Regions from separate parts of the Mesorhizobium sp. M0088 genome, predicted to be linked through region 1. Evidence: riboswitches for the same ligand, from Rfam matches in the RefSeq annotation. Region 1 holds a riboswitch; each other region holds the start of a gene.

Region 1 (7,437 bases):
GCAGTTGAAACTTGGCGGAGCAAAGCTAGTTATCGGCGTCGATCGGCTCGACTACACCAAGGGCATCGACAATCGGATTAAAGCTTTCGATCTGCTGGCAGTCGAGCCGCAACGTGTCTCGCTCTTGCAAATCGCAACTCCCTCACGTGGCGACATCCAAGCGTACAGCGAATATCGGCGCGACGTCGAAAGACTCGTCAATCAAGTCAACAACCGGCATGGCACGGACGAGTGGATGCCGATTATCTATGAGAACAGGTCGTTCACCCAAGCTGAGATAGCGGGTCTTTACAGAGCCGCGCGTGTTTGCGTTGTGACGCCGTTGCGCGATGGCATGAATCTTGTGGCGAAAGAATACATTGCTGCACAAGATCCGAGCGACCCTGGCGTTCTGGTGTTATCGAAGTTTGCCGGCGCGGCCGAAGACTTCGGCGAGGACGCCCTGCTGGTAAATCCGAGGCTCTCCGACGAGATAGCTACCGCGATCTCAAGAGCGGCCAGCATGCCGCGCGAAGAACGCATCCAACGCTGGCGGAGGATGATGGACAAACTTGAAGCGTATACGATCCACCATTGGTCAGCGGACTTCGTTCGGCAACTGGACAGCAGCCGGGTTACGGTCCCTGCGGATCACTTCCACTATGTTGGCTTGGGCTGGATCAGCGAGGCCCAAATGCCTTCGTATCGGACCGAGCCAGAATTGCACACCGCGCTGACGCGTGCACTGGATAAAAACTGGGTCCTGCCGATCGTATGATGCAGAATATGAAGCACGCGAGCTTTGCCTGCATTTGCGCATCCCTCAATGCCGAGCGCTTGGAGAGAGAGATACTTATCCTGACCGCCTGAATGCGGCTTAAGCGGCTTATCGGGACCACAGTCGGGCTTTGCATCAGACCCTTGAGCCAGGCTCCGTCAGTGTGGTCTCTTGCCGCCGAGCGGAGTCATCACGATTGCCTAGTCACCCGTGATGACGACTGGCGTGCCAATTCCCCTCGGACCACGGTTTGGCTCTCTCCGAGAAAACCGCTTCTACCACGCACGCACGGCTTGCGGCCGCATCGTTAAACATCGCCACCAATGCGATCTTCTGCATTCTAATGACGTTGTCACGCGCTTGAAGTCTTGTCCGAAATCCTTCATCGGCGACCTGCGAGGGATGTCGCAGCCCGACAGGGATCCATTAGTTGGACAATGGTGGCAGCGGAGCAGCGCCGCCAATGGGCGACTGAATATTTCAGAATGTTAGACAAGTGTAAAAGCGAAATCACATAACGACATAAACATTTCGTTATGCGTCATTGACAAAAGAGCGGACTGCTGTGATTGTCTGCGTGTCGTGGTTCTCGCGTGCGGCGCTGCCGCAGCGGAGCTAAGAGGGAAGCCGGTGCAATGCCGGCGCTGCCCCCGCAACTGTTAGCGGCGAGCCAACCCCACTCATGTCACTGAGGCGAATACCCTCAGGAAGACGGGTAGAGGCTATGACCCCGCGAGCCAGGAGACCTGCCACGGCGATTTACGTCCACGGGCGGGGTGTCTCGGTGGCCGCTGCAAGCCGGCGTTCGTGCCGGTCTGCTAGCGCCTTCCTTGTCATCGGCGCCCCAACCATCGGGGTATGACATGACTGACTCTCAGGAAATTCCTGTAGCAACGCTCGGCGTGCCGCGCTTCGGTCGTCGGCGAGAACTGAAATTCGCGCTTGAAAGCTACTGGTCCGGAACATCGTCCGCTGGCGACCTTCTCACGACGTCGAAGGCGCTCCGTGCCGCTAGCTGGGAAGAGCAGCGCGATCGCGGCGTGTCGAAAATCCCGTCGAACGACTTCTCGCTTTACGACCATGTGCTCGACACCGCAGCCATGGTCGGGGCCGTTCCATCCCGTTACGGCTGGAATAGCGGCGAGGTCCCACTTGACATCTACTTCGCAATGGCGCGCGGCAACCAGGGTCAGACGGAGGATTGTGGACACGCTGGTCACCAGGAGGAGGCTCATGGACCTGGTGTAACCGCGATGGAAATGACCAAGTGGTTTGACACCAACTACCACTACATTGTGCCGGAACTCGATGATGATCAGACGTTCGCCCTCTCGTCATCGAAGCCGGTCGATTACTTCCTCGAGGCTAAAGCTCTCGGCATTCACACACGCCCAGTCATCCTTGGACCCATCACCTTCCTCAAGCTGGCGAAATCGCCTGCCGAGGGGTTCGGTCCCATCGCGCTCCTACCGCGGCTGCTGCCCGTTTACGAGCAAGTCCTGCAGAAGCTGAAGCTGTCGGGAGCCGACTGGGTGCAGATCGATGAGCCAGCGCTTGTCCTCGATCTGAACCCGAACGAACGAGCTGCGTTCGAATTCGCCTATGGCCAGCTGTCGAAAGCCGCGCCCGAGCTGAAGATCATGCTGGCTACGTATTTCGGGTCGCTGGGGGACAATCTCGAAACCGCGGTTTCTCTGCCCCTGGCCGGGCTGCATATTGATCTCGTGCGCGCTCCCGAGCAGCTGGAAACGGTGGGTCGGCTCGCTCCGAAGGATCTGGTGCTCTCGCTTGGCTTGATCGATGGCCGCAACGTCTGGCGTGCGAACCTGCCCGCCATTCTCGACCGCATCAAACCGATCGTCGCCGGCTGGCCCTTGGACCGCGTCGAGATCGCGCCTTCTTGCTCGATGCTGCATGTGCCGATTGATCTGCGCATGGAGACGGAACTCGACGCCGACATCAGGTCGTGGCTCGCCTTCGCGGCCCAGAAGACCGACGAGCTGGTCTTGCTGGCCCGGGCCCTGTCCCAAGGCAGGGATGCGGTGGCAGGCGCGTTGAAAGCGTCTGCCGAGGCTGCCGCCACGCGCGTGACATCCACGAGGATCCATGACCCGCTTGTTCAGGGGCGGATCGCTAGCATTGAGGACAGCGCGAAGCGACGAGAGAGCGCTTTTGGCGAGCGCTCCAGAGTCCAAGCCGGCTCACTCGGGCTGCCGCCGTTCCCGACGACGACCATCGGGTCCTTCCCGCAGACGCCGCAGGTACGCAAGGCGCGGGCCGCTCATGCGAAGGGCCAGCTGAGCTATGTCGACTATGAGACGTTCCTGAAGAAGGAGATCGAGGCTGCAATTCGCTGGCAGGAAGAGATCGGGCTGGACGTGCTGGTGCACGGTGAGTTCGAGCGAAACGACATGGTACAGCATTTCGGCGAGCAGTTGTCCGGCTTCGCGCTCACCCAGCATGCCTGGGTACAAAGCTATGGGTCGCGCTACGTGCGTCCCCCCATCATTTTCGGCGACGTATCGAGGCGCAATCCGATGACAGTGCGCTGGTGGCAATTCGCCCAGTCGCTTACGGAAAAGCCCGTGAAGGGAATGCTCACAGGCCCAGTCACCATTCTCAACTGGTCTTTTGTTCGCGACGACGTACCCCGCTCCGAAGCCTGCCGCCAGATCGCGCTCGCCATCCGCGACGAAGTGACGGATCTCGAAAGGTCCGGCGCAAGGATGGTCCAGATCGATGAGGCCGCGTTTCGCGAAGGATTGCCACTGCGCCAATCTGACTGGAAAGTCTATCTCGACTGGGCTGTCGAATGCTTCCGGATCGCTTCAACGGGTGTAAAGGACGCGACTCAAATTCATACCCACATGTGCTATTCGGAGTTCAACGAGATCATTCCCGCGATCGCTGAAATGGATGCGGATGTCATTTCGATTGAGACGTCGCGCTCGAAGATGGAGCTGTTGGACGCCTTCACGAGCTCCAAATATCCGAACGAAATCGGTCCCGGCGTTTATGATATTCACTCACCACGCGTCCCGGAAGTCGGCGAGATTTCGGACTTAGTCATGCTTGCCCGCGAGCGACTGTCCGACGGACAACTGTGGATAAACCCGGACTGTGGCCTCAAAACACGCAAATGGGAGGAGGTCCGCCCTGCCCTCATGAACATGGTCGCTGCAGCGCGCGCGCTCCGGCAGAAAGTGCAGGCGTGAGGCTTCTCTTCCTCACCGTGTGGGGAGTTGCCGGCCGGCGGATGTCGGCCGGGAATATGCCAACCCGATCACACTCTTGAAAATAAGCCACACGGCGAAAATGTGCAATTTTCCTTCGGCACGTGTCCTCATCCCGCAGAAATATAAATGTGACACCACGCTATAGTATTGGTCCTTGGGAACATACAGGCCCCGCGCCTCGAACAAATCGTACACACGTCGTTTCTCAAAGTAGACTGCTTGGCATGTTCGCTCAGGCGGCGACAATATATGATGCTGCGCGTCTGTCCGCTTCCCCAGTTGATTTGCGCAGACTACGGGCGAGGTTGCAGGTTTCGGGTATTGCTAGCGTGTCCCGCCAATTCGGAGATGGACGTGGCAATTCGTGTGGCCCAAGTAAAAGCCGCAATCATTTTCGATTGCGACGTCCGCAGCCAGTTGGCCCTTATTTTCCTAAGATCTGCGTTACAGGCCGGGGCGTTGTCGCCGTTTCGGAGGGTAAGATGGGATAGGTGACCTCGGGTGCCTCTCCGGTCAGCGAGTTGAGGAAGGCAACAAGCAGATCAACTTCTTCGTCCGCCAGTACTACGCCAAGCTGGGTGGTCCCCATAATAGCGACGGCCTGTTTCAGATCCCAAACCTTGCCCGAATGAAAGTATGGCGCGGTGAGTGCAACGTTGCGCAGCGGCGCCACGCGGAAAACATAGTAGTCATCGGCTGCATTGGTGACCGCGAATCGGCCCTTGTCTTTGTCCGGCAGGACCTCGGCGCTGGGCTGTTCCACGAGGCCAAAGGGGAAATAGGCTTGCCCACCAACGTTGATGCCGGCATGGCAGGACGAGCAGCCTTTGTCCATGAAAAGCGCCAGGCCCTGTTTCTGTTCGGAAGTCATGGCAAGCTCATCACCATTCAGGAAGCTGTCGAACGGGGCCGGTGTGACCAATGTCGCCTCGAAGGCTTCGATCGCCTTGGCGAAGTTGTCGAAGGTGACCCGATCGGCTTCAGCCGGAAAAGCTGCATCGAACCACTCGACATATTGCGGCATGGACTTGAGCGTGGCGATGACTTGGTCCGGTGTATTGGCCATTTCGATGCCAGCTTGGACCGGTCCCTTCGCCTGAGCCTTCAGGTCTGCGGCACGACCATCCCAGAACTGAGCGATGTTGAAGACAGCGTTCAGTACAGTCGGCGCGTTGCGCTGTCCCTTCTGCCAACCATGGCCGATCGAGGTTTCGTGATTGTCGTCGCCGCCCGTGGCCAGGTTGTGGCACGAGTTGCACGACAAAACGCCTGACGCCGAGACGCGTGGATCGAAGAACAGTGCCTTGCCGAGAGCGATCTTTTCCGGGGTGTTCGGGTTGTTGGCTACTGTCGGCGTGGTGGATGGCAAAGCCCTGAAGGTGGCCAATGCCGTATCTCTGAGGTCGGTGGGGATCGAATCCGCAGCAAAGGCGGTGGGTGCCAGCAAGGTGACAGCCATCGTTCTGAATAGGATTTTCATAAATGGTCTTCCTGCGTCGTGCACGCAGCCACTATGCGATCTGCGGCTCATGAACGCCCTGAGCTAGATCAGTTGAGGGAGAGGATCGGGGTCTGGCACCTGTTTTCGCGGCTGAGCTGGGACCCTCTTGGAAGTGATCGCTCTTCTCGATTGGACTTCAGGGAGGAGGAGTATCCCTGCTCGACAACCGTTTGTATGCATCAAAGCACGCCCTGGCGGCGGCTTCGTAGATTCGGTCACTGCGATCTTCCCGCCATCGTTGAGAAAGTCGAGAGCACCCGCAAGACTGGCAATCTCTTGCACGATGTGCGCTGCACGCCTTGCGAAAAGTGAGCTTTTGAAACCTCAGGGTTCATTCGTTCCTCCGGACCTGCTGATTGCGTGAATCGACCTTATCGACACCCGCCGACTGCACATTGTGATGTCACCAGCGATGGCGGTTTCAATACCTAAGCAGCGACGGTCTATGCGACAGTATGGATGTCCTATCGGAATAGCCGGTCCGCCTTGTCGATCGTCACACCGGCATATAGTTCCGCTTCTACGAACATCCCGCGAGGAAAGACATGGCCAATACGCGCAGTATCGCCAATCTAGCCCTTGTGCCGGCGCGGCGCTTGAGCAGGTCCACCGGCTGTAACTGCCTCACACCTCGATCCACAGATCCTAGGCGATGACCACCTTGTCGTCATCATTTGACGGGCGCAGGGCATTGGCCCATAAGCGAGCCACCGCAAACTGTGCGGTTGCCAATGCGTAATGATGTGAATTGGAATGATCTTCGGTTCGCGAAACACGCACGTCCGACGCAGCTTGCGTTGACAGAGGCGGTTTTACGCGCAATAGCACTTCCGCCGGCCTATTTTTGTGGAGTTCAATTGTGGTTCGGCCAAGGGCGCTGGGCGCCGGACCGGCCCCGTGTAAACCTTATCAAAGAGAGAGAGACCCTGCATGGAAGAATTCTTACCGCGCATCGCCACTGGTGCCGGCATCGGCCCGGCTCTCGCAGAGAAGGGCGTTGGGTTAATGCTGGGTTTCCTGCAAAGCCACGCGGCCGACGGTCCCGTTGCGCGCATGATCGAGGCCATTCCGGGAGCTTCGGAATTAGTAGCGAAGTATCATGGCGACGACCCAGAGGGTGGCGGCCTTATGGGGCTCGGCCAGCAATTGATGAGTGAGGGTCTCAGCATGGCAAAGATCGCCGGCCTCGCCAACGAGACGATCGCCTGCGCCAAGGAACATGCCGGCGACGAACTCGTGGACGAGGTCCTCAATTCCGTTCCTGGCCTTCCCCAGTTCGTCTGATCAGCGGCAGCCGGGGGCGCATGACCTCGTGCGCCCGTGCCGGCCCGTCTGCGCAGCAGGCATTCTCCGCCGAGCGTTCCGTACCGATCTCGCCAGACCACCGACCGCCGGGCACGCGAAGCGAGCGTTGGAGTACTTCATTCGTCTATTCCAAAATCGACCTCAGGCGAATCGATGTGTATAATTTCCGGCGGTAAGGGTTTATCCTGAACGCTTTCGATGAAGCTCGCGAGATAAGCAAACGTATTGTATTTCTCAAGGACCAACCGCTTCGCCTCTCTTATTGCGCCGCGACGTTCCTTCCAGAGGTCCGAGTCGATGATTTCTTGAATTTTTGGGATTACGTTCTTGTCCTCTGGGTCAATCAGAACCATAGAGTCCGAAGGGAAGAACCTCGTGATTGCCGGGCTGCCGTAATAGATCGGCATTGTTTCAGCAACGAAGCAGTCCATAAGCTTCTCTGTAAAATAGTAATCAGCACGAGTATTCTCGAACGCTATACTGTAACGGTAAGGTGCGAGTGCGTTCCATTTATCTCCAATCAGCCGAAAACCTCGGCCGAACAGGTCAAAATCGAGCTCCTTTCTCAGCCGTTCCAGAAACGCCAGCCGATATCGATGTCCTTTAAGCAGGGCGATGTCACTGGTAATCCATGAGAG
Region 2 (7,437 bases), on a different contig from region 1:
CTTCACGACGACCCCGACGCTCGCCACCTGACCGTGCTGACCGATGACGAGCGCCCTCTGGTGCTTTACGGCGAGCGCGATCAAGAGAAGATGATGAAGCCCGACAGCGGATCGCCAGCCCCGTGATCGACATCCTGCTGGAACCCTTCACCTACAACTACATGGCCAAGGCCATCTGGGTCAGCGCCCTGGTCGGCATGGTCTGCGCGTTCCTGTCCTGCTATCTCATACTCAAGGGCTGGGCCCTGATGGGCGATGCGCTTGCCCACTCGGTGGTGCCGGGCGTTGCGGCCGCCTACATGCTGGCCCTTCCCTATGCCGCCGGCGCATTCGCCTCCGGCCTCATCGCCGCACTCGGCATCACCTTGGTGCGGCGCGTGACGCAACTTCGCGAGGACGCCGTGATCGGCCTTGTCTTTACAACGCTGTTCGCTGGCGGGCTGCTGATTGCGTCGATCAGTCCGACCTCCGTAAACATCCAGTCCATCGTACTCGGCAACATCCTCGCAATCTCCGACGAGGATGTAACCCAGGTCATCCTCATCGCAGCGGTTTCGCTGGCTGTATTGGGGCTTCGATGGAAGGATATGATGCTGGTGTTCTTCGATGAGAACCATGCGCGCGGCGTCGGCCTGAATCCGTGGCGGTTGCGGGTCCTGTTCTTCGTGCTGCTCAGCGCCTGCATCGTCGCCGCGCTCCAGACCGTCGGCGCGATCCTCGTGATCGCGATGGTGGTAACGCCTGGTGCCACCGCCTATCTGCTTACCGATCGGTTCGGCGTCATGATCCTGCTCGCGATGGCGATCGGCGCGGCGACGAGCGCGGTCGGCGCCTATCTCAGCTTCTTTCTCGATGGCGCGACTGGCGGACTGATCGTGGTGCTGCAGACCGTGGTCTTTCTGACTGCCTTCGTCTTCGCACCCAAACATGGCCGTCTCGCCGCGCGCCGGGCGGCACGTGCCGCATCCCAGGTCGCGTCATGATGACACTCTGGTCCTGGATCGCCGAACCGCTCAGCCATGAGTTCATGCGTCGCGGCCTCACCGTCGCCATTCTGGTCGGCGCCATCTGCGCGGTGTTGTCCTGCTATCTCGTCCTGAAGGGCTGGTCGCTGATGGGCGACGCCGTTTCGCATGCCGTGCTTCCGGGTATTGTGCTCGCCTATATCGCCGGGATCCCGCTTGCCTTCGGCGCATTCGTGGCAGGACTTGGCTGCGCGCTGGCGACGGGCTACCTCAAGCAGCACAGCCGGATCAAGGAAGACGCAGTCATGGGCATCGTCTTCTCAGGCATGTTCGCGTTTGGCCTGGTGCTGTTCGTCAAGGTCGAGACCGACCAGCATCTCAATCATATCCTGTTCGGCAACATGCTCGGCGTCCAGTGGCGCGACGTGATCGAGGCGGCGGTCATCGTCGTGCCGGCGATCCTCATCGTTCTGGCAAAACGCAAGGATCTGCTGCTTTATTGTTTCGATCCGGCCCATGCGCGCGCGATCGGCCTGCCCGTCAACCTGCTGCATTTCGGGCTCTTGACGCTGCTCGCGTTGACGATCGTGGCCTCGCTGAAGGCTGTCGGGATCATCCTTGTCATCGCCATGCTGATCGCGCCGGGAGCGATCGGTTTTCTTTTGACGAAGAGCTTTGAGCGGATGCTCGCCATTGCTGCCGCGGCCGCCATCGGGTCGAGCGTCGTGGGAACGATCCTCAGCTATCACATCGACGCAGCCACGGGCCCGACGATCGTCGTGGTTCAGGCCGGCGTTTTTTTGCTTGCCCTGTTCCAGTCGAAGCGCCCAAAGCAACAGGTGCAACTGGGCATTTCGGGAGAGTAATCGCGGCCCTGACCGAGACCACGCTTAAAGCCGGTTGCGGATCAGCATGGTGACGACGAAGAACGCGCCGACCGAGCTGGTGATGATGCCGATCGGCAGTTCCTGCGGCGGCAGCAGCGTTCGGGCCAGAAGGTCGCTGGCCAGCAACAGCACCGCGCCGAACACGGCGCAGCTGGCAACCAGGCGCAGGTGCAAGGGGCCCGCCAGCGGCCGCGACAGATGCGGGATCATCAGCCCGACGAAGCCGATGACGCCGGCGACCGAGACCAGGATCGCCGTCGAGAAGGCGGCGACGAGAAAGGTCATCCTTCGCATCCGCGCCACCGGCACGCCCAGGCTTTCGGCGGCGTTTTCGCCGGCCAGGAAAGCATCGAGCCGGCGGTGGTTCCACAGCGCGTAAGCCAGGATAGTGCCCGCACCCAAGGCGCCGAGCCAGATATTGTCCCAGCGCGCCAGGCCGAGCCCACCCATGGTCCAGAACAGCACGGAGTGCGCGGCGCGCTGGTCGCCGGCAAAGACAAGATAATTGGTCAAGGCGGTGAACATGAAGGACACGGCAAGGCCGGCAAGGATCAGCCGCTCCGGGCCTTGCCCCCTCACCCGCGCAACCAGCAGCAGGACGACACCGGCAGCCAATATGCCGCCGGTGAAGGCCGCGACCGGCAATGTCCAGATGCCGAAACTGTCTCCGAAGACGGTGATGACGGAAACCGCACCCGCGGCGGCGCCCGACGACAGGCCGAACAGGAACGGGTCGGCAAGGTCGTTGCGGGTCACCGTCTGCAGCAGCGCACCGACGACGCCGAGACCGGCCCCGACGCAGATGGCCAGGACCGTGCGCGGCAGCCGCAGATCGACGACGATCTTGCCGACCGGCCCGGACACGTCGTGCCCACTGAAGCCGATTGCGCGGCCAAGTGCTGCAACAACGTCGGTCAGCGGGATCAGCGTCGAGCCATAGGCGATCGACAGCAATGCGAGAGCAGCGATCGCCGCCGCTCCCACCAGCATGGCCAGTGCGAATGCCGGATGGCGCAAACCTGGAAATGCGTCGTGTCTGTCAGGACGCGTGCGACGCACTACCAGGATCTTTTGCTCATGCATGTCGCTGCCCCAAAACCGCTGCGCACTTTTGGGCGACAGGCATCAAAACGCTTCCGGATGCATGGCCTTGGCGATTTTGTCGATCGCTTCGATATTGGCGGGTCCGGGTGTCAGTTCGGCATAGCGCAGGGCGACGAAGCGCTCGTTCTTGACCGCGTCCGTCTCTTTCATGGCCGGATGGACCTTCAGGAAATCGAGCAGCTTCTTGTAGCCGCCGCCACCCTGGTAATCGAGCAGGATGAGGAATTGCGGATTGCGCGACGCCACCGTTTCCCAGTCCGTGTTGCCCCAGCTGGTGTCCATGTCGGCCATGATGTTGTCGCCGCCGGCGGCTGATATCATGGCGCTGGGGATGGCGAACTTGCCTGCGGTGAAGGGCTTGTCCTCGCCGGAATCATAGAGAAACACTCGCGTTGCCTTGCCGTTGCCGACCTTGGCGGTGATGTCGGCGAGCCGCGTCTTCCAGCCGGCAACAAGCTTCTCCGCCTCGGCCTCCTTGCCGAAGATCTTGCCCAGCTTTTCGACGTCGCCATAGAGCAGGTCCATCGAGGCGGCTGGACGGCTCTTGTCGAGATGGACGCAGCTTTCCGTCAGCACCAGCGTCTTGATGCCGTGCGGGGCAAGCGTATCGGGTGTCACCTCGCCGCCCGGCTTCATGCCATAATACCAGCCGGCGAAGAAGAAATCCGGCTCGACCGCGACGAGGTTTTCGAGCGTCGGATATTTCGGCGCCAGTTCCGGGATCGAACCCTGCTCGGCCTTGAATTCGGGACCCACCTTGTACCATCCGGTGATGCCGGTCAGGCCGACGATCGACGGCTGCAGTTTCAGCGCGAAAGCCATCTCGGCCATGTTGAGATCCTGGATGACGGCGCGCTTCGGCGGCGCATCGAAGGTCAGCGGCTTGCCGCAGCTGTCGACCGTGACCGGGAAGGCCAGGGCTGTCGAGGCCAGCAGCGAGAAGACAAGCGAAAAGGCCAGGCGTTTCACGGGTTTGCTCCTTGTGGATGGGATTGGGTCGACTATGAAATGGCTTCAATCACGTCGGCGGCGCGGCACGGTTCGGCACATCGAACACCGTCAGTTCGCGGTCTTCGGTCGGATGGCGCAGACGCAGCACATCGATGCCGAAAATCTCGCGGATCAGCTTTTGGGTCAGCGCTTCGCGCGGTGCGGCGAGCGCTTGCAGACGGGCATGGTTCATCACCGCCACCCTGGTGGCGAACGGTGCCACCAGCGCCAGATCGTGCAGCACCGCGATCACCGTCATCTCGAAGCCTGCCACGAGGTCGAGCAGTTCGCCGCGGGCACGCGGGTCGAGATGGTTGGTCGGCTCGTCGAGGAACAGGATTTTTGGCTGCTGGGCGATGGCGCGCGCAAGTTGGGCGCGCTGGCGCTCGCCGCCCGACAGCGAGCCGATGGTGCGGCCAAATAGCGGCAGCAGGCCGGTCCGGCGCAGTGCATCGACGACGATCTCGCGCTCCTCGCTCCTGCGCCGCAGCCCGGCGTGCGGAACCCGGCCAAGCTCGACATAGTCGATCACCGCCAGCCGCGGATCGGGCTGGTCGGTCTGGCCGACCACGGCAATGTGCAGCGCCCGTTCGGCGGCTGAAATCCTGTCCAGGCGGCGCCCGCCGAGCTTCACCTCGCCGGAGCTCGGACGCAGCATGCCCGACAGCATGCGCAGCAGCGTCGTCTTGCCGGCGCCGTTGGGACCGATGATGGCAAGGCGATCGCCGGCGGCCACCGAGAAGCTGACCGCATGGACCAGATCCCGCCCATTCGCCGTCACGCAGAGGTCACGGGCTTCGAGAAGCGCTACGGTCATCGGCTGCTGCCCGCCGGCTTGTCGGGACGGCAAAGCGTATATACGACGATGCGATGGATGGAGCCGTCCAACTTTCCGTCACTTTCCAAAACTGGCGACGGAAGGAAGCTGGCGAACCGGCCGACAAGACCGGAGTTCGCGTTTCCTCCCGGCACACCCCGTCCGGTCAACTCAGTGATGGCAGGTCTCCTGGCTCACGGGTCGTTGCGCCATCCAGCCTTCCCAGCCTTGCCGGCCAGTGGCATTCACGGATTTTGCTCGCCGCTTACAGTTGCGGGGGCAGCCACGGTCTGGACCTGCGCAGGCCTCACCGTGTTCCCTTTTCACCCCTCGCCTTTCGACTCGGGGACCATCACCGCTTCAGCGTAGGTTTCCCCCAATCGCTTCGCAATGGATTTCTCGGACGGAGTGGTGGGCCAGCTAAGGGAAACAGGCATTTCATGCTCTCGATATGTAATAATATAACATACCTAAGAGATGACGCCGGTCGCTGTCAAGCGAAAGCTCATGGGGGCGGTTGGCCGGATGGCGACCGGCGTCGGGACAGATTGCACGGGATGCGCAATTTCGATCAAACTGGCCGTGCCAGGAAACGGCAGGATGATCTGGCCAATGCGAGGAGAAAATGGACCCGACCGAGAAAGCGCTGTGGTTCGTCGAAAGCCATCTGCCGGAGGCGATCTCGCTTGATGATGTCGCGCAAAGCAGCGGCGTGTCGCGTTTTCATGTGACGCGCGCCTTCGGCGCCGCCACCGGCCGGTCGGTGATGGGCTACATGCGCTCACGCCGGCTGACCGAGGCGGCGCGCAAGCTGGCGGGCGGGGCGCCCGACATCCTCGCCGTCGCGCTCGACGCCGGCTACAACTCGCATGAGGCGTTCACCCGTGCCTTCCGCGATCAGTTCGGCACCACGCCGGAACTGGTGCGCGCGCAGGGCACACTCGACAAGCTCGACCTCGTGGAGCCGATCCTGATGGACCAGTCCCTCCTCACCAATCTCGAACCGCCGCGTTTCGAGACCAGCCGGCCGTTCCTGATGGCCGGCCTCGGCGAACGCTACAGCTGCGAAACCAGCGCCGCCATCCCGATGCAGTGGCAGCGCTTCGGCCCCTATATCGGCAACATTCCGGGCGAGACCGGCGACGTCGCCTATGGCGTCTGCGTCAACGGCGACGATGCCGGCAATTTCGACTACATCGCCGGCGTCGAAGTGTCTGACTTCTCCGACCTGCCCAGGGACTTCTACCGGGTGCGGGTGCCGGCGCAGAAATATGCGGTCTTTGCCCACCGCGAACACATCTCGACCATCCGCCGGACGGTCAACACGATCTGGAACAAATGGCTGCCGGCCTCCGGGCATGAGATCGCGGACGCGCCGGAATTCGAACGCTACGGCCCCGAATTCGACCCGCGCAGCGGCAAGGGCGGGCTGGAGATCTGGATACCGGTGAAGGCGTAGTCGGTCAGGCCATCGGCAACGCCGGCCAGCGATCGGCGATCCGGCCGCCGGAAAACACCGCGATCGACCCGAACTGCTGCAGCACGGCTTCGCTCTGCGTCGGCCTTAGAAACGCGTAGTCCCCGGGCTTTGCGGTCGCGTCGGCGGGCAAGCCCATGAATTGCTGGTTGGAGGACAGGCCGAGCAGCCCGTTCGCCTTCATGCCTTCTGGGAAGACCGGCTCGGCCATCCACTTGCCGCCATAGAGGTAGCAACCCTTGCGCGGGAACCGGCCGAGCGCCTGCAGCAGGCGAGTGACGGCCGGCGGGCCGGGCAGCATCGGCTCGACCATTTTCAGGATCGGCGTGGCGATGAAGGCCGCCGGCTGGAAGCCGTCGAGGCCTGGCGTATCGAAGTCGCTGGGCAGCACAAAGGCCGAGCCCATCGAGACCTCATTGGCCGCGCCGCCATGATGAAGCAGCGCGGTCTTGCTGCCGCCGATGTTCAGGATGCGGCGCTGGTCGGCGCCGAGACAGGCGACGAACGCCGAGGCCTGCGCCGACGCCTTTGCCAATGCCTTTGCCGGTCCGCCGAAAAGGCCAGGAATGAGCGGCGCATGCGCCTCGTAGGCCATGACGCCTTCGCAATGCAGCCGGGCCGGCAACGCGCTCAACGCCTCCGACAAGGCGTCAGGATTGGCGAACCCGCCGCGATGCAGCCCGACATCGATCTCGAAAGCGATGCGCAGGCCGATGCCGAGTTCGTCTGCCAGCGCGCCATATTCCGCCAGTCTTTCCTCGCTGTCGATCAGCCAGCAGACGCGCGACCAGTCGGTATCGGCTTTCACCAGCGCCGCCCTTGCCGCGCCGATCGGCATCGGCTTGCCGTAGAGCAGATCGGCATCCGGGAACGCCTTCAGCACCGCCTCGCTGATCGGCGGGTGGAAGGTCATGAAGCGCTCACTGCCAAGCGCCTTGGCGATATACGCAAGCAGCGGCAGGCAGGCGAGCGATTTGTCGACCAGCCGCACGGCCAGGCCGGGATCCACTCTCCCCTTCACCAGGGCAATGTTGCTGTCCAGCCGGTCGCGATCGAGCAGCAGGCAGGGCTGGAAGATGCCGGCTTCCTTCAGCGCATCCGAGAGGGTGGAAAAATAGGTGCTCATCATTCGATGCCGAACAAGCCGGCCATGTAGGGGGAGACGAAGCGGTTTTGCGGATCGATGTCGCGGCGCAC
Region 3 (7,437 bases), on a different contig from region 1:
GAAATCCTTGAGGTCGCAGAGCCAAGCGTCGATGCGGCGCAGCGCTTCGTCGGGTGCGTCGGTCGTGGCGACGCCGGCTTCGGAGGCGAAACCGGTCTTTTGCGCGGTGTCGACGATCAGCTTCGCCAGACGATCTCGGCGGCGGCGGTCGAGCCCGTCGGCCTGGGCGTATTCATCGACCAGCCGCTCGAGCTTGTGTTGGTTTTCGTCGAGCCCGGCGCCGGTCAGCGGCGGTGGCAGATGGCCAAGGGTGACGGCGGCGATGCGGCGCTTGGCTTGCGCCGCTTCGCCTGGGTTGGAGACGATGAAGGGATAGACGACGGGCAAGGCGCCGGTGACGATCTCGGGAAAGCAGTTCTCCGAAAGCGCAACGGTCTTGCCCGGCAGCCATTCCAGCGTGCCATGGGCGCCGACATGGACCAGCGCGTGGACGCCGAGCGACTTGCGCAGCCATAGGCCAAAGGCGATCAGCGCACGGCGTGGGGGTAAAGTCGGGTCGTGGTAGTCGGCCCGGCGGTCGGCGGAGCGGCCGCGATCCGGGGCGAGGGCGATGGTGATGTTGCCGAAGGTGGCGGCGCGGAAGGGGAAGCTTCCGCGCGAGGGGGTCTCGCACAGCCCTAAGTCATCTTCTGCTGTCCCCCAAGCGGCTTCTACCGCTGTAATCGCACCCGTCGGCAATTCTGTCGAAAGAGCGAGATAATCGTCCAGCCTCAGCCCATCGCCGCTTAACCCCAGCAGCCCCAGCAACTCACGCGGCGTCTCCGGAATCTCCTCAACCCCGTAGCCCTGATCCCGCAGGTCCTGCAGAATGGCCAGCACGCTGGACGGCACGTCGAGGCCGACGGCATAGCCGGTGCGGCCGGGGGCGCTGGGATAATCCGGCATCAGGATCGCCAGCTTGCGCTCGGCGCGGGGCGTCTCCTGCAGGCGGATAAAGGCCGCGACGCGGTCAGCCACTTGCGCCACGCGATCCGGTTCCGGCCGGTTGGCGAAAGCGCGGTGGCCAAGTGCTGGATCGATCTCGCTCTCGCCCTTGAAGGAAATGGCGCCGGCCAGGATGCGGCCGTCGAGCTCGGGCAGCACGACATGCATGGCAAGGTCGGCGGGCGCCAGGCCGCGCTGGTTGTTCTCCCAGATGTCGCGGCGGGTGGTGGCGACGATGACCTGGAAGACCGGCACGCCGGCGCGGTCGAACAAGGTCTCATTGCCGGGTTCGGCACCGGACGCGAAAGCGGTAGCGGTGATGATGGCGGCGGGTTTCAGTGAGGCGAGTGCTGTTTCCACGAACGCCAGGGATGCCGGGTCCTTGAGGCTGGAGACGAAGATGGGGACTGGGTTGATGCCGCGCTGTCGCAGAGCTTCAAAAAGTGCGTCGATCGGCGCGACATCGGCGGCCAGCAGCATCGAGCGGTAGAACAGGATAGGCACGACCTTTCCCTCCCCCTCGAGGGGAGGGTGGCCCGCAGGGCCGGGTGGGGTCGGTACGACCGGACGCGGCGTTTCTTTGAGTCGGCGCGCTTCGGAGAGGACCCCACCCCCGGCCTGCGGCCGGACCCTCCCCTCGAGGGGGAGGGGGACGACGCCACGTCCGGGTTCGTAGTAGCCAGCTTTGGGCACGGCGACCGGTTCGACGAAAGACGCATCCGACCCCGCCAGCCGCGCCAATCTCCGCACCAGCGCGCTCATATTCGCCGGGCCGCCCTCGCGGAAATAGTCGAGCAGGCCGTCCAACTCTTCGCGCGGCAGCGTGGAGGCTTCGATCAGGCGCAAATCCTCGTCGCGGCATTCGCCGGGCAGCAGCGCCAGTTTTATGCCGCGTTCGCGGGCGGTCGAGGCGAGCTGGTCGCAGCCGTAGCGCCACCAGTCGTAGCCGCCGAGGATGCGCACGAGGATGATCTTGGCGTGGCGGGCGACGCTGTCGATCCAGAGGTCGACGGACATGGGATGGCGCAGGTCACGAAGTGCGGCCAGCCGCATCGAGGGCAGGCGGCCGGCATCGGCCTTCCAGGCTGCCGCCAGTCCGGCGAGGTCGCTGTCGGTGAAGGACAGCGCCACGATATCCGCCGGCGTCTGCCGCAGATCGACCGGCTCGGCGAGGTCGTCGAGCGAGGCGGATGTCGTGGTGAGGATGTGCATCGCGACCCGTGTCCGAAATCAGCCGGCGAGTATACGCTCGATCGCCGGGCGGTTCAGCCCTTTCAGGCCGATGACGACGAGACGCGAGCGGCGGTCGTCCTGCGCAGTCCAGGCGCGGTCATAGTAATGATTGACGCGCGGCCCGACGGCCTGCAGCAAGAGCCGCATCGGCTTGCCGCCGACTTCGACGAAGCCTTTTACGCGCAGCACGTTCTCTTCTTCTGCGACGGTGGCGACGCGCTTTGCCAGCTCGTCCGGATTGGCGATCGAGGCAATGTCGACGATGAAGGTGTCGAAGTCGTCATGCTCGTGGTCGAACGCGCCGTCATGATGGGACTTGCGGTTCTGGATGTCGTCCTCGACGGCGAGACCGAGCCCGAGCAGCACCGAGGGATCGACCTTGCCATGCGATGTCGGCACGATCTTCACCGCGCGGGCGGAGTGTTCGCCAATGATGGTATTGGCGCGGGCGGTGCCGGCGGCGTCCATCAGGTCGCTCTTCGACAGGATGATCAGGTCGGCGCAGGCGATCTGGTCCTCGAACAGTTCTTCCACCGGGTCGTCGTGGTCGAGCGTCTCGTCCCCGGCGCGCTGCGCCTGCAGGGCATCCATGTCGTTGGCGACGCGGCCTTCGGCCAAGGCCGGGCCGTCGACCACGGCAATGACGCCATCGACAGTCACCCGGCTTTTCACGCTCGGCCACTGGAAGGCCTGGACCAGCGGCTTGGGCAGCGCCAGGCCCGAAGTCTCGATCAGGATGTGGTCGACCCTCGGCGTCAGCGACAGGATCTTGTCAAGCGCCGGGACGAAATCATCGGCGACGGTGCAGCAGATGCAGCCATTGGCCAGTTCGACGATGTTTTCCTCCGGGCAGGTGTCGATGCCGCAGCCCTTCAGGATCTCGCCGTCGATGCCGATGTCGCCAAACTCGTTGACGATGATGGCAATGCGCTTGCCGCCGGCGTTTTCCAGGAGATGGCGGACCAGCGTCGTCTTGCCGGCGCCGAGGAAGCCGGTGACGACGGTGCAGGGAACGCGGGAGAGGTTCGCAGACGAATCTGGGGCAGTCATGGTCAGTCCTTCAGCATGTCGAGGGGAGGGATGCGGGCAACGAGGCCACGCTTCAGGCTATCGGGACGGCCACGCCAGGGAATGAGACCGTCGGTCGAGGTGGCGAAAAGCTTGGCGCCCGTGACGAGGTCGGCGCCGCTGGTCTCGGTCAGGTCGCCAAAGACATAGCTCCAGCAGCCGTCGCGCAGGATGGCGGCGCTGAGGCGCCGCTTGCAATTGCCAAGGCATTCGACGCTGCGGATGCGGATGTCGTCGCCGGATGCGGCGCGGCGCGTATCCTCCGCCAGCAATTCGCCGGCGCGAGGATGGGCGTCGGAGCCGGTCTCATCGCGGCAGGAGGCGCAGACGATGATGGTGACGCCGGCCAAGGCATCATCATGGCCGGACGAAATATCCGCTGTGCCAGCCGAAAAACTGCTGTCGTGGTCCAAAGATCGGGCTCCTTGCCCGGAAACCCGCCGGGCGATCGGATTCTATAGTCGCAGACGGCAGGTCTCCTGGCTCGCGGGTCATCGCCTTGGGTAGCCGCCTTCCCGGGAACTCCCAGTGGCTTTCGGCCTTGGCTCTTCGCTTACAGTTGCGGGGACAGCCGCGGATTTGGGATTTTGCCCCGCACCGCATTCCCTCTTAGCTCTTGCCGTTGCGGGCAAGAGACCATCTGAACCGGATTTAGGCTTTTGCGGGCGGCGGTGTCAACGCGAGCTTACGACATGGCGATGTCGGCCAGCGCCGGACCCAAATCGCCGGCCGGGGTCACTTCCATGCGCTCAAGGCCAAGCCAGCCCTGCATCTGCTTCAATTCCTCGAACAGTTCTGCAGCGGTTTCAGGTGGCGCCTTGGGCTCGGCGTAGGCCGCATGGACCCGCAGCACGCTGGCCGGACGATCTGCCTTGAGGTCGACGCGTGCCACGATCCTGTCGCCGAGCAGGAACGGCAGGACATAGTAGCCGTATTGCCGCTTGTCGGCCGGCGTGTAGATCTCGATGCGGTAGTGGAAGTCGAACAGCCGCTCTGTGCGCGAGCGTTCGAAGACGACAGGATCGAACGGCGCCAGCAGGGCGCGGGCCTCGACTTTGCGCGGCAGGCGGGCATCCCGGTGAAGATAGGCCGGCTTGTCCCAGCCTTCGACGCGCATCGGCAGCAATTCGCCGGTTTCAACCAGTTCCTCCAACCGGCCTTTCATATCGGCCGGCGACAGGCGGAAATAATCGCGCAAATCGCCTGAAGTCGCCACGCCGTGGGCGCGGGCGGAAATGCGCAGCAATTCGCGGTGCGCGTCCTCAGGCGTCGGCACCGGCAGATCGAGGACCGCCTGCGGCAGCACGCGCTCGGGCAGATCATAGAAGCGCTCGAAACCGCGACGGTGCGCCGTGGTGATGCGTCCGGCCCAGAACAGCCATTCGAAGGCATGCTTGGCGTGGCTCCAGCCCCACCAGCCGCCCGAGCCTTTCTGGCCTTCGAGCGCGGAAGCGGCGATCGGGCCGCGCTCGGCGACCTGGCGGTAGATCTCCTCGATATAGGCGGCATGTTCGCGGCCCCATTTGGCGAGGCCCAGATACATTTCGTCGCCGCGCTCGGCGCGCTGCATGCGCCAGCGCATCAGCGGGTAGGTCTCGACCGGCAGGAAGGACGCCTCGTGCGCCCAGTATTCGAAAACCGTGCGCTTACGCGTCACGGCCGCGTTGTCGAGCAGCGAGAACGGGTAGGGACCAAGGCGCGAATAGAGCGGCATATAATGAGCGCGCACCACCGCGCTGACGGAATCGATCTGCAGCAGGCCGGTGCGGGAGAGGGTGCGGGCAAAATGCCGGCGGTCGGGCGTGCCGGTCGGGCGGGGATCGAGAAACCCCTGGGCGGCAAGCGCGATGCGACGGGCCGTGGGGAGCGAAATCTTTTCCTTCATGCAGGCATCACTTTGAAGTGTTTTGACCGAGGGTCGAATGGCTGATTCCAACCCATGCTAGCAGGGTTTTGGCGGCATCCATGTCAGGAGAGAAAAGTGGAGTAAAAAGCGAAGGAAATCAAACAGGAGCGGATCGGACCAGTTTGCCGCGATATGCCGTCCAGGTCGGTGTTTTGAACAAGGTTTGACTTGCTTCGCTGGAAGTGCTGCGCTAACCCTCGCCGCGTTGCAGCATAGGCCCTTAAAACGGTTCAGCGGTTAAACTGTCACGCTTCCGCATTAGGGTCCGGTGCTGTAATCAAACTGGATTGGCGCCAACGGAAAGCCGAGCATGAACGCACTCTTGAGCTCATACCTGCCCATCGTCCTGTTCATAGGCGTGGCGCTGGTTGTCGGCCTGGCGCTGCTGGCCGCGCCCTTCCTGGTGGCCTACCGCAATCCCGATCCCGAAAAGCTTTCCGCCTATGAGTGCGGTTTCAACTCGTTCGACGACGCCCGCATGAAGTTCGACATCCGTTTCTACCTGGTGTCGATCCTGTTCATCATCTTCGACCTGGAAGTGGCCTTCCTGTTTCCGTGGGCGGTGTCGTTTTCGAAGATCGGCATGCTCGGTTTCTGGTCGATGATGGTGTTTTTGGCGGTGCTGACCATCGGCTTTGCCTATGAATGGAAAAAAGGAGCGCTGGAATGGGATTGAACGACAGTTCAGGCACCCTCGTCGCGCCGAAGCCCAAGGGTATTATCGATCCCAACACCGGCAGGCCGGTGGGGGAGGACGATCCCTTCTTCCTCGAGATCAACAACGAGTTGGCCGACAAGGGCTTTTTGGTCACTTCGACCGAGGCGCTCATCACCTGGGCGCGCAGCGGGTCGCTGATGTTCATGACGTTCGGCCTCGCTTGCTGCGCGGTCGAGATGATCCACACCTCGATGCCGCGCTATGATTCGGAGCGGTTCGGCGTCGCGCCGCGCGCGTCCCCGCGCCAGTCCGACATCATGATCGTCGCCGGCACGCTGACCAACAAGATGGCGCCGGCGCTGCGCAAGGTCTACGACCAGATGCCGGAACCGCGCTACGTCATATCGATGGGCTCCTGCGCCAATGGCGGCGGCTACTACCACTACTCCTATTCGGTGGTGCGCGGCTGCGACCGCATCGTGCCCGTCGATATCTATGTGCCCGGCTGCCCGCCGAGCGCCGAAGCGCTGCTCTACGGCATTCTTCTCTTGCAGAAGAAGATCCGCCGCACCGGCACGATCGAACGGTAAATCCATGACCGCATCCCTGAGCGAACTGTCGAACTATCTCGGCGAGAAGCTGATCGGCCGCGTGAACGAGGCTGATATCGCCTATGGCGAACTCACCATCCGCGTCGAGCCGCGCGATCTGGTCGAGGTCATGACCTTCCTGCGCGACGATGCGCGCTGCCAGTTCATCTCGATCATCGACGTCTGCGGCGCCGACTATCCGTCGCGGGCCAAGCGCTTCGACGTCGTCTATCATCTGTTGTCGCCGAAGCAGAATGTGCGCATCCGCATCAAGGTGCAGGCCGACGAGGAAACCATGGTGCCATCGATCACCGGCGTCTTTCCCGGTGCCGACTGGTTCGAGCGCGAGACCTACGATCTCTACGGCGTGCTGTTTTCGGGCCATCCCGATTTGCGCCGCCTGTTGACCGACTATGGTTTCGAAGGCCATCCGCTGCGCAAGGATTTCCCGCTGACCGGCTTCGTCGAGGTGCGCTACGACGACGAGGCCAAGCGCGTTATCTATGAGCCGGTCGAGCTCAAGCAGGAATTCCGCAATTTCGATTTTTTGTCCCCGTGGGAAGGTACGGATTACGTGCTGCCGGGTGACGAGAAGGCAAAGCAGTAAATGGCTGAAACTTCGGTCCGCAACTTCAACATCAATTTCGGCCCGCAACACCCTGCGGCGCACGGCGTTTTGCGCCTTGTGCTGGAGCTGGACGGCGAAGTCGTCGATCGCGTCGATCCGCATATCGGGCTCTTGCATCGCGGCACCGAAAAGCTGATCGAGGCCAAAACCTACCTGCAGGCGATTCCCTATCTCGACCGGCTCGACTATTGCGCGCCGATGAACCAGGAGCACGCCTTCGCGCTTGCCGCCGAGCGCCTGCTCGGCATCGAAGTGCCGAAGCGCGGCCAGCTGATCCGCGTTCTCTACTGCGAAATCGGCCGCATCATGTCGCACATCCTCAATGTGACGACGCAGGCGATGGACGTCGGCGCGCTGACGCCGCCGCTGTGGGGCTTCGTCGAGCGCGAAAAGCTGATGGTGTTCTATGAGCGCGCCTCGGGTTCGCGCA
Region 4 (7,437 bases), on a different contig from region 1:
TCATTCCGATCATGGTCTGGAACATCCGCCAGGCGAACAAAGAGACGGGAGGACATTGAGATGGCCGTCGCGACCGGAAATTCCTTCGCCAGCCGTTTTGGCGTCCACATCGCCGTGCTCATCTTCGTCGCGATCTGGACCATACCGACCCTCGGCATCCTGGTCTCGTCGCTGCGTGACAAGAACCAGATCATTGCCTCGGGATGGTGGAACTCGTTCGCCAGTTCCACCCAGACGGAAGCCGGCCGGCTGCCGCCCGCCTCGGCGCAAGTCGAGAAGGACGGCAAGTTCGTCCTCGAAGGCAATATCTTCGGCGACGGCGCCAAGCGCGACATCAGCGCCTTCGGAGTCAAATCGGCGGCACCGACGCAATATCCCGCCGGCACCACAGCCGAGCTCGGCGACGGCGTGACCTTGCAGCTCAATGCCGACGGCAGCTTCATCATGCATTCCCCGAAAGCATTCGAAGGCGATCGCGGCCAGCGCGTCTATTATGCTTCGTCGGCGCCGCCGAAATTCACCACCGACAATTACAGAACCGTGCTGTTCTCCGAAGGCATCGGACGGTCATTCATGAATTCCCTGACCGTCACCATTCCGGCTACCGTCATCCCGATCCTGATCGCCGCCTTTGCCGCCTATGCGCTGGCCTGGATGCGGTTTCCCGGCCGGGCGCTGCTGATCGCCGTCATCATCGGCCTGCTGGTGGTGCCATTGCAGATGTCGCTGATCCCGCTGTTGAAGCTCTACAACGGCGTCGGCGCTTTCTTCGGCATGCCGTCGAAGACCTATCTCGGCATCTGGCTGGCGCATACCGGCTTCGGCCTGCCCTTCGCCATCTACCTGCTGCGCAGCTACATTGCCGGCCTGCCGCGCGAAATCATGGAATCGGCGCGCATTGATGGCGCCAGCGATTTCGAGATCTTCGTCAAGATCGTCTTGCCGCTGTCGTTCCCGGTGCTGGCTTCGTTTGCCATCTTCCAGTTCCTGTGGGTATGGAACGATCTGCTGGTGGCGATGGTTTTCCTCGGTACAGAGGCAGACCAGATCGTGCTGACCGCCAAGCTCAACGCGCTGTTGGGCTCGCGCGGCGGCGACTGGGAGATTCTGACGACATCGGCTTTCGTGACCATCATCGTACCGCTGATCGTGTTCTTCTCGCTGCAGCGCTATTTTGTCCGCGGGCTGCTTGCCGGCTCGGTGAAAGGAGGCTGAGACGATGCAATCCGCTTTGAAGGCCAGCTCGAAGCCTGACCTCGCCATCGATCGCGACTGGTGGCGGGGCGCGGTGATCTACCAGATCTATCCGCGCAGCTATCAGGACTCGAATGGCGACGGCATCGGCGATCTCAAGGGCATCATAGGCCGCCTCTCCTACATCGCCGCACTCGGCGCGGATGCCATCTGGATCTCGCCGTTCTTCAAGTCGCCGATGAAGGATTTCGGCTATGACGTGACGGATTACTGCGATGTCGATCCGATGTTCGGCACGCTGGCCGATTTCGACGCGCTGACCGCCGAGGCACACAGGCTGGGCTTGAAGGTGATGATCGACGAGGTGCTGTCGCACACTGCCGACAGTCATCCCTGGTTCAAGGAAAGCCGGTCGAGCCGCAGCAACCCGAAAGCCGACTGGTACGTCTGGGCAGACGCCAGGCCGGACGGCACACCGCCCAACAACTGGCTGTCGATCTTCGGCGGCTCGGCGTGGCAATGGGACACCAGCCGCCAGCAATATTACATGCACAATTTCCTGGCCGAACAGCCCGACCTCAACTTTCACAACCACGAAGTCCAGGACGCATTGCTCGACGTCACCCGCTTCTGGCTGGAGCGCGGCGTCGACGGTTTCCGGCTCGATACCATCAATTTCTACTTCCACAGCCAGGGCCTGGAAAATAATCCGCCGCTGCCGCCGGAAGAGCGCAACGACCAGACCGCGCCGGCGGTCAACCCCTACAACTACCAGGACCATCTCTACGACAAGAGCCGGCCCGAGAACCTCGGCTTCCTCGAACGGTTCCGTGCCCTGCTCGATGAGTATCCGGCAACCGCAGCGGTCGGCGAGGTCGGCGATTCGCAGCGCGGGCTTGAAGTGGTTGCCGCCTACACCGCAGGCGGCAAGCGCGTGCACATGTGCTACTCCTTCGATTTCCTGGCGCCGGAAAAGATCAGCGCGGGCAAGGTCCGCTCGGTGCTGGAATCCTTCGGCAAAGTCGCCAGCGACGGCTGGTCGTGCTGGGCCTTCTCCAACCACGACGTGATGCGCCCGGCCTCGCGCTGGGCCGCCAATGAGGCCGACCCGACCGCCTACCTCAAGGTCATCTCGGCGCTGCTGATGTCGTTGCGCGGTTCGGTCTGCATCTACCAGGGCGAGGAGCTTGGGCTCGGTGAGGCAGAGCTGCGGTTCGAGGATCTGCAGGATCCCTATGGCATCCGCTTCTGGCCGGAATTCAAGGGCCGCGACGGCTGCCGCACACCGATGGTGTGGGATGGCAGCGCCAAGAATGGCGGCTTCTCCCAGGCAAAGCCCTGGCTGCCGGTGCCGGCCAAGCATCTGGCGCAAGCGGTCAATGTCCAGCAGGGCGACGAGGCTTCGCTGCTCGAGCACTACCGGCGCTTTCTCACCTTCCGGCGTGCCCATCCGGCGCTCGCCAAGGGCGACATCACCTTCATCGAAAGTGAGGGCGACACCGTCGCCTTCACGCGCCGCGCAGGCAACGAGCAGATCGTCTGCGTCTTCAATCTGGGAGCCGGGCCGGCCAAGGTTGACCTTGGCGGCCGATCGCTGCAACCTCTGCCCGGGCACGGATTTTCGGGGCAGGCGAACAGCGGTTCCATCGAGCTTGGCGGCTACGGCGCCTGGTTCGGGCGTCTCGACTGAATTCCAATCACTGGAGGAAACCAAATGGCCGATGTCACGCTAAGACAAGTGAAGAAGTCCTACGGCAATCTGAACATTCTCCACGGCATCGACCTCGATATTAAATCGGGCGAGTTCATCGTCTTCGTCGGCCCGTCGGGCTGCGGCAAGTCGACATTGCTGAGATCGATCGCCGGGCTCGAGGAAATCACCTCCGGCGAGCTCAGAATAGCCGGCGAAGTGGTGAACGACGTGCCGCCGTCGAAACGGGGCATCGCCATGGTGTTCCAGTCCTACGCGCTCTACCCGCACATGACCGTCTACGACAACATGGCGTTCTCGATGAAGATCGGCAAAGAGAACAAGGCCGAGATCGACCGCCGCGTGCGTCAGGCCGCCGAGATCCTGCAGCTGACCAAATATCTCGACCGCCTGCCCAAGGCGATGTCGGGCGGCCAGCGCCAGCGCGTCGCCATCGGCCGGGCCATCGTGCGCAATCCGAAGGTGTTCCTGTTCGACGAGCCGCTTTCGAACCTTGATGCGGCGCTGCGAGTCGCCACCCGCATCGAAATCGCCAAGCTCAAGGAATCGATGCCCAACACGACCATGATCTACGTCACCCACGACCAGGTCGAGGCAATGACGCTCGCCGACCGCATCGTGGTGCTCAAGGACGGCCATATCGAGCAGGTCGGCACGCCGATGGACCTCTACAAGAAGCCCGGCAATCTGTTCGTTGCGCAATTCATCGGCTCGCCGGCCATGAATATCCTGCCCGCAACCATCGACAAATCAGGCAATCCGACCGTCGTCAGCCATGTCGGCGGACGCAAGGCAACCGTGCCGATCGCGACGCCGGCTTCGGCAAAGGGCGCTGCGGTGAGTTTTGGCGTGCGGCCGGAGGACCTGATCATCGCCAGCGGCGCGGACTATCTGTTCGAGGGGACGGTCGACTATGTCGAGCAGCTCGGCGAGGTGCAGCTGGTCTATGTCGACATCGGTCGCGCCGACCTGCCGCTGGTGACCAAGCTGCCCGGCAATGTCGAGGTCAAGCGCGGTTCGACATTGCGGCTGAGCGCCAATGGCGAGGACCTGCATCTCTTCGACGCTGACGGACGGTCGTTTGCCCTTCATGAGGCTGAAGCGAAGGCGGCCTGAGGCAGAACCGCGTCTTGGACAAAAAAGAGCAGCGGGCCAGGCCCGCCGCTCTTTTTTTGAAGATCAGCTTCGGCTGTTAACGGCCGAAGAGATTCCGGTCGCTGCCCTGAGGAGCGGACTTCTCTACGTCGCCCGACGAATTGAGCAGCTTCTCGACGAGGCCACCGCTGTTGCGGACCGAGCTCGTATGCGCGCTGTCAACCGAAGTAACCGCAGGCTGGTTGGCGCCGTTGGAGCCAAAGTTGTCGCTGCCGGCGAAAGCACTGCCGGTGATGGCCAGAACGGCGGCGGCAGCAATAAGGATCTTGTTCATTTTAGTCTCCTGAATTCTGGATTTCGCCAGACGGCAGACACAGCTGCCGTCGCTTGCGAAATTGGTTTTAGCGACCGAAGAGGTTACGATCGCTGCCCTGAGCGGGTGTCTGGGCAGCCGGTTCCGAGGTCTTGGTGGAAGCCGTGTACGACTGGTCCACAGCGGCGGCAGGCTGGTTGGCGCCGTTCGAACCGTAGTTGTCGCTGCCCGCGAAAGCGCTGCCGGTGATGGCCAGAACGGCGGCGGCAGCAATGAGGATCTTGTTCATCTTAAATACTCCTGAATGTCTGAATTTCGAATGTCTGAATTTCGCCAGGGCAGCGGGCGAGCCCGCCGTCGACTGGGAATCGGCTGTTAGTTGTTGCCGAAGAGGTTGTGGTCAGCACCCTGGGCAGGCGCCTGAGCAGCCGGTTCCGACTTCTTGGTCGAAGCGGTGTACGAGCTGTCGACAGCAGTGGCTGCCGCGGCGTTCGAACCGTAGTGGTCGCTACCAGCGAAGGCGCTGCCGGAAATGGCCAGAAGGGCTGCGGCAGTGAGAATGATCTTTTTCATTTTTGTACTCCAGTATCGTCTTTTTCCGTCCGTCTAGCGGCGTGTCTTGGAAATGAAATCGCGTCGTTCGGACAACCCCGATGTGGGAGGGCAACCCCGCCTTTTCCAATCACGAAGTTGTTCCGTGTGGACCATGAATCCACACCTTGAAATTGTGCCAGGGGAATCTAGAGATACATTTTTGCTTTCTATATCAGCATGTTAAGTTTAACCATCCGATGGATCACTGACTGTTTCAAAGGCCCGGCGTTCACACCATCCTGCACGCACCGTCAACAGAAACGAACCGTTCGGTTCGATTTTAGGTCAAGCTAATAGTCACTTTTCGAAACCGTTAACCTTTTTTGACCCCCGCCAAGGGTCGGACTCGGGAAGATCGCAGCCGGCAAATGGCCGCCCGGGAGGCGGGATTTCGGCCCGCGACGATCTGCGGTGACGTTTCGCATGCCGTGTCGCGCCGCATGGATACGATGTCGTTTTCATGCCGACGGCGCGCCAGCGATCGTGGTTAGATCATACCCATCTCAGGTGCCGCTTCGTGACGACGAGGCGGAGAATTGGGAAGCCGGTCAGAATCCGGCGCTGCCCCCGCAACGGTGGTGGAGTTCAAGTCGCAACGGGAGACCACTGGGCAACTGCCTGGGAAGGTGTCGCGATGGTCCGCAAGGACAACTCCAGAGCCCGGAAACCAGCCCGAGATTTTTAGACTCGACTGATCGCGGTGGGCGGTCAAGAGGTGGATAGCGCATGTCCGGCACCTAGCCGGCCTGCGTTTCAATCCTTCCTCCATCACCACCAGTTCAGTCCTTAGAAACGAGGACAGGACATGGATACCCGCAACGACATGCTGAGGCTCCTGAAGGGGCGCCGGCAAGGCTTTTCGCTGGAGCAGCCCTTCTACACCGATCCAGACTACTTCAAGCTCGACATGGAGCTGATCTGGTATCGCGACTGGCTGTTCATCGGCCATGATTGCGAACTGCCGAAGCCGGGCAGCTACATCACCGTGCAGATCGGCGACTATCCGGTCGTCCTTGTCCGCGACCAGCAAGGCAAGATCAACGCCTTCCACAATTCCTGCCGCCATCGCGGCAGCCGCGTGTGCAACGCGGAAAAGGGTACGGCGGCAAAGCTCGTCTGCCCCTATCATCAGTGGACCTATGAGCTGGACGGCCGCCTGCTGTTTGCCCGCCAGATGGCCGACGGTTTCGACAAGAGTGATTTCGGCCTGAAGCCGGTCGCCTGCGAGAGCGTCGGCGGCTACATCTTCATCTGCCTGGCCAAGGAGCCGGCGGATTTCGCGCCGATGCGGGCGATGATCGAACCTTATCTTTTGCCGCACCGTTTGCGTGAGGCAAAGATCGCCTTTGAGAGCACGATCATCGAGAAGGGCAACTGGAAGCTGGTCTGGGAAAACAACCGCGAGTGCTACCACTGCGTCGCCAATCACCCCGAACTGTGCAAGACCTTCCCCGAGGCTCCGACCGTGACCGGCGTCCAAGGCGCCGACAGCGACCCTGAAATGGTCGCGCACTGGGCCAGATGCGAGGCATCAGGCTTGCCGAGCAAATTCCGCATCGATCCGGCAGGGCAGTACCGCGCCACCCGCGCGCCGCTGCTGCGCGATGCCGTCAGCTACACCATGACGGGAAAACGGGCGGTCCAGAAGAACCTGTCCGACAGCGTTTCAACCGACCGCATCGGCTCCTTGCTGCTCTACCACTATCCGACCACCTGGAACCATATCCTCGGCGACCACGCCGTCACCTTCCGCGTGCTGCCGATCAGTGCCACGGAAACCGCGGTGACGACGAAATGGCTCGTCCACAAGGATGCGGTCGAAGGCGTCGACTACGACCTCGCTGAGCTCACCCATGTCTGGACCGAGACCAACGACCAGGACCGCCGCATCGTCGAGGAAAACGCCTTCGGCATCCTGTCGCCGGCCTACGAACCAGGCCCCTATTCGGAGCTGCATGAGGGCGGCGTGATCCAGTTCGTCGAGTGGTACGCGTCGTTCATCGGGCCGCGCCTTGCCGAAGGCGGCCGGCCGGCCCTGCGCAGCGTCGCCTAGCTCAGGGGACAAGAGGATGAATGCGATGACGGACCTTGGCCTCTATCGCCATCTCGACCAGATGACGCCCTGGAACGACCGGCTGCAGGTGCTGGAAGTGATCGGCGTCAGCGACGAAGCGCCGGACGTGAAGACCTTCACCTTCCGCTCCGACAACCAGACCTGGTTCCGCTACAAGCCGGGCCAGTTCGTGACGCTGGAACTGCCGACATTGGACGGGCCGCTGATGCGCACCTACACGCTGTCGTCCTCGCCGTCGCGGCCATTCTCGATCGCGGTGACGGTCAAGGCGCAGGCGGGCAGCACCGGCACGCGCTGGATGTTCGACCATCTGACGCCGGGCTCGCACGTCAAGGCCTATGGGCCGACCGGTGATTTTTCGCTGCATAGCCACCCGGCGGCCAAATATCTGTTCATTTCGGCGGGCTCCGGCGTGACGCCGATGATGTCGATGCTGCGCTGGTTGAACGACTGTGC

Evidence for each region. Region 1 has a riboswitch for cobalamin ahead of metE (5-methyltetrahydropteroyltriglutamate--homocysteine S-methyltransferase). Riboswitches for the same ligand answer to the same signal wherever they lie in the genome.
Region 2: another riboswitch for cobalamin. It lies ahead of NKJ67_RS24280 (ABC transporter ATP-binding protein); the one in region 1 lies ahead of metE (5-methyltetrahydropteroyltriglutamate--homocysteine S-methyltransferase).
Region 3: another riboswitch for cobalamin. It lies ahead of NKJ67_RS32610 (DUF1636 family protein); the one in region 1 lies ahead of metE (5-methyltetrahydropteroyltriglutamate--homocysteine S-methyltransferase).
Region 4: another riboswitch for cobalamin. It lies ahead of NKJ67_RS02225 (aromatic ring-hydroxylating oxygenase subunit alpha); the one in region 1 lies ahead of metE (5-methyltetrahydropteroyltriglutamate--homocysteine S-methyltransferase).

What each region holds. Positions count from the first base shown of each region.
Region 1 is NZ_JAMYUI010000022.1:48,861-56,297, reverse strand. Features, by position in the region: gene NKJ67_RS24660 (alpha,alpha-trehalose-phosphate synthase (UDP-forming)) at 1-757, shown strand, start outside; cobalamin riboswitch at 1,324-1,525, shown strand; gene metE (5-methyltetrahydropteroyltriglutamate--homocysteine S-methyltransferase) at 1,621-3,972, shown strand; gene NKJ67_RS24650 (cytochrome-c peroxidase) at 4,418-5,473, opposite strand; gene NKJ67_RS24645 (hypothetical protein) at 6,425-6,778, shown strand; gene NKJ67_RS24640 (glycosyltransferase family 10 domain-containing protein) at 6,916-7,437, opposite strand, start outside.
Region 2 is NZ_JAMYUI010000021.1:117,604-125,040, forward strand. Features, by position in the region: gene NKJ67_RS24255 (manganese/iron ABC transporter ATP-binding protein) at 1-126, shown strand, start outside; gene NKJ67_RS24260 (metal ABC transporter permease) at 123-983, shown strand; gene NKJ67_RS24265 (metal ABC transporter permease) at 983-1,831, shown strand; gene NKJ67_RS24270 (FecCD family ABC transporter permease) at 1,856-2,842, opposite strand; gene NKJ67_RS24275 (ABC transporter substrate-binding protein) at 2,978-3,925, opposite strand; gene NKJ67_RS24280 (ABC transporter ATP-binding protein) at 3,975-4,763, opposite strand; cobalamin riboswitch at 4,926-5,132, opposite strand; gene NKJ67_RS24285 (AraC family transcriptional regulator) at 5,389-6,222, shown strand; gene NKJ67_RS24290 (DSD1 family PLP-dependent enzyme) at 6,227-7,366, opposite strand; gene NKJ67_RS24295 (D-arabinono-1,4-lactone oxidase) at 7,366-7,437, opposite strand, start outside.
Region 3 is NZ_JAMYUI010000038.1:31,242-38,678, reverse strand. Features, by position in the region: gene cobN (cobaltochelatase subunit CobN) at 1-2,136, opposite strand, end outside; gene cobW (cobalamin biosynthesis protein CobW) at 2,155-3,207, opposite strand; gene NKJ67_RS32610 (DUF1636 family protein) at 3,210-3,638, opposite strand; cobalamin riboswitch at 3,678-3,881, opposite strand; gene NKJ67_RS32605 (winged helix-turn-helix domain-containing protein) at 3,911-5,110, opposite strand; gene NKJ67_RS32600 (NADH-quinone oxidoreductase subunit A) at 5,442-5,807, shown strand; gene NKJ67_RS32595 (NuoB/complex I 20 kDa subunit family protein) at 5,798-6,379, shown strand; gene NKJ67_RS32590 (NADH-quinone oxidoreductase subunit C) at 6,384-6,986, shown strand; gene NKJ67_RS32585 (NADH-quinone oxidoreductase subunit D) at 6,987-7,437, shown strand, end outside.
Region 4 is NZ_JAMYUI010000001.1:486,915-494,351, forward strand. Features, by position in the region: gene NKJ67_RS02190 (carbohydrate ABC transporter permease) at 1-59, shown strand, start outside; gene NKJ67_RS02195 (carbohydrate ABC transporter permease) at 61-1,215, shown strand; gene bglA (beta-galactosidase BglA) at 1,220-2,884, shown strand; gene NKJ67_RS02205 (ABC transporter ATP-binding protein) at 2,909-4,021, shown strand; gene NKJ67_RS02210 (DUF680 domain-containing protein) at 4,098-4,334, opposite strand; gene NKJ67_RS02215 (DUF680 domain-containing protein) at 4,402-4,602, opposite strand; gene NKJ67_RS02220 (DUF680 domain-containing protein) at 4,689-4,886, opposite strand; cobalamin riboswitch at 5,396-5,597, shown strand; gene NKJ67_RS02225 (aromatic ring-hydroxylating oxygenase subunit alpha) at 5,713-6,960, shown strand; gene NKJ67_RS02230 (FAD-binding oxidoreductase) at 6,986-7,437, shown strand, end outside.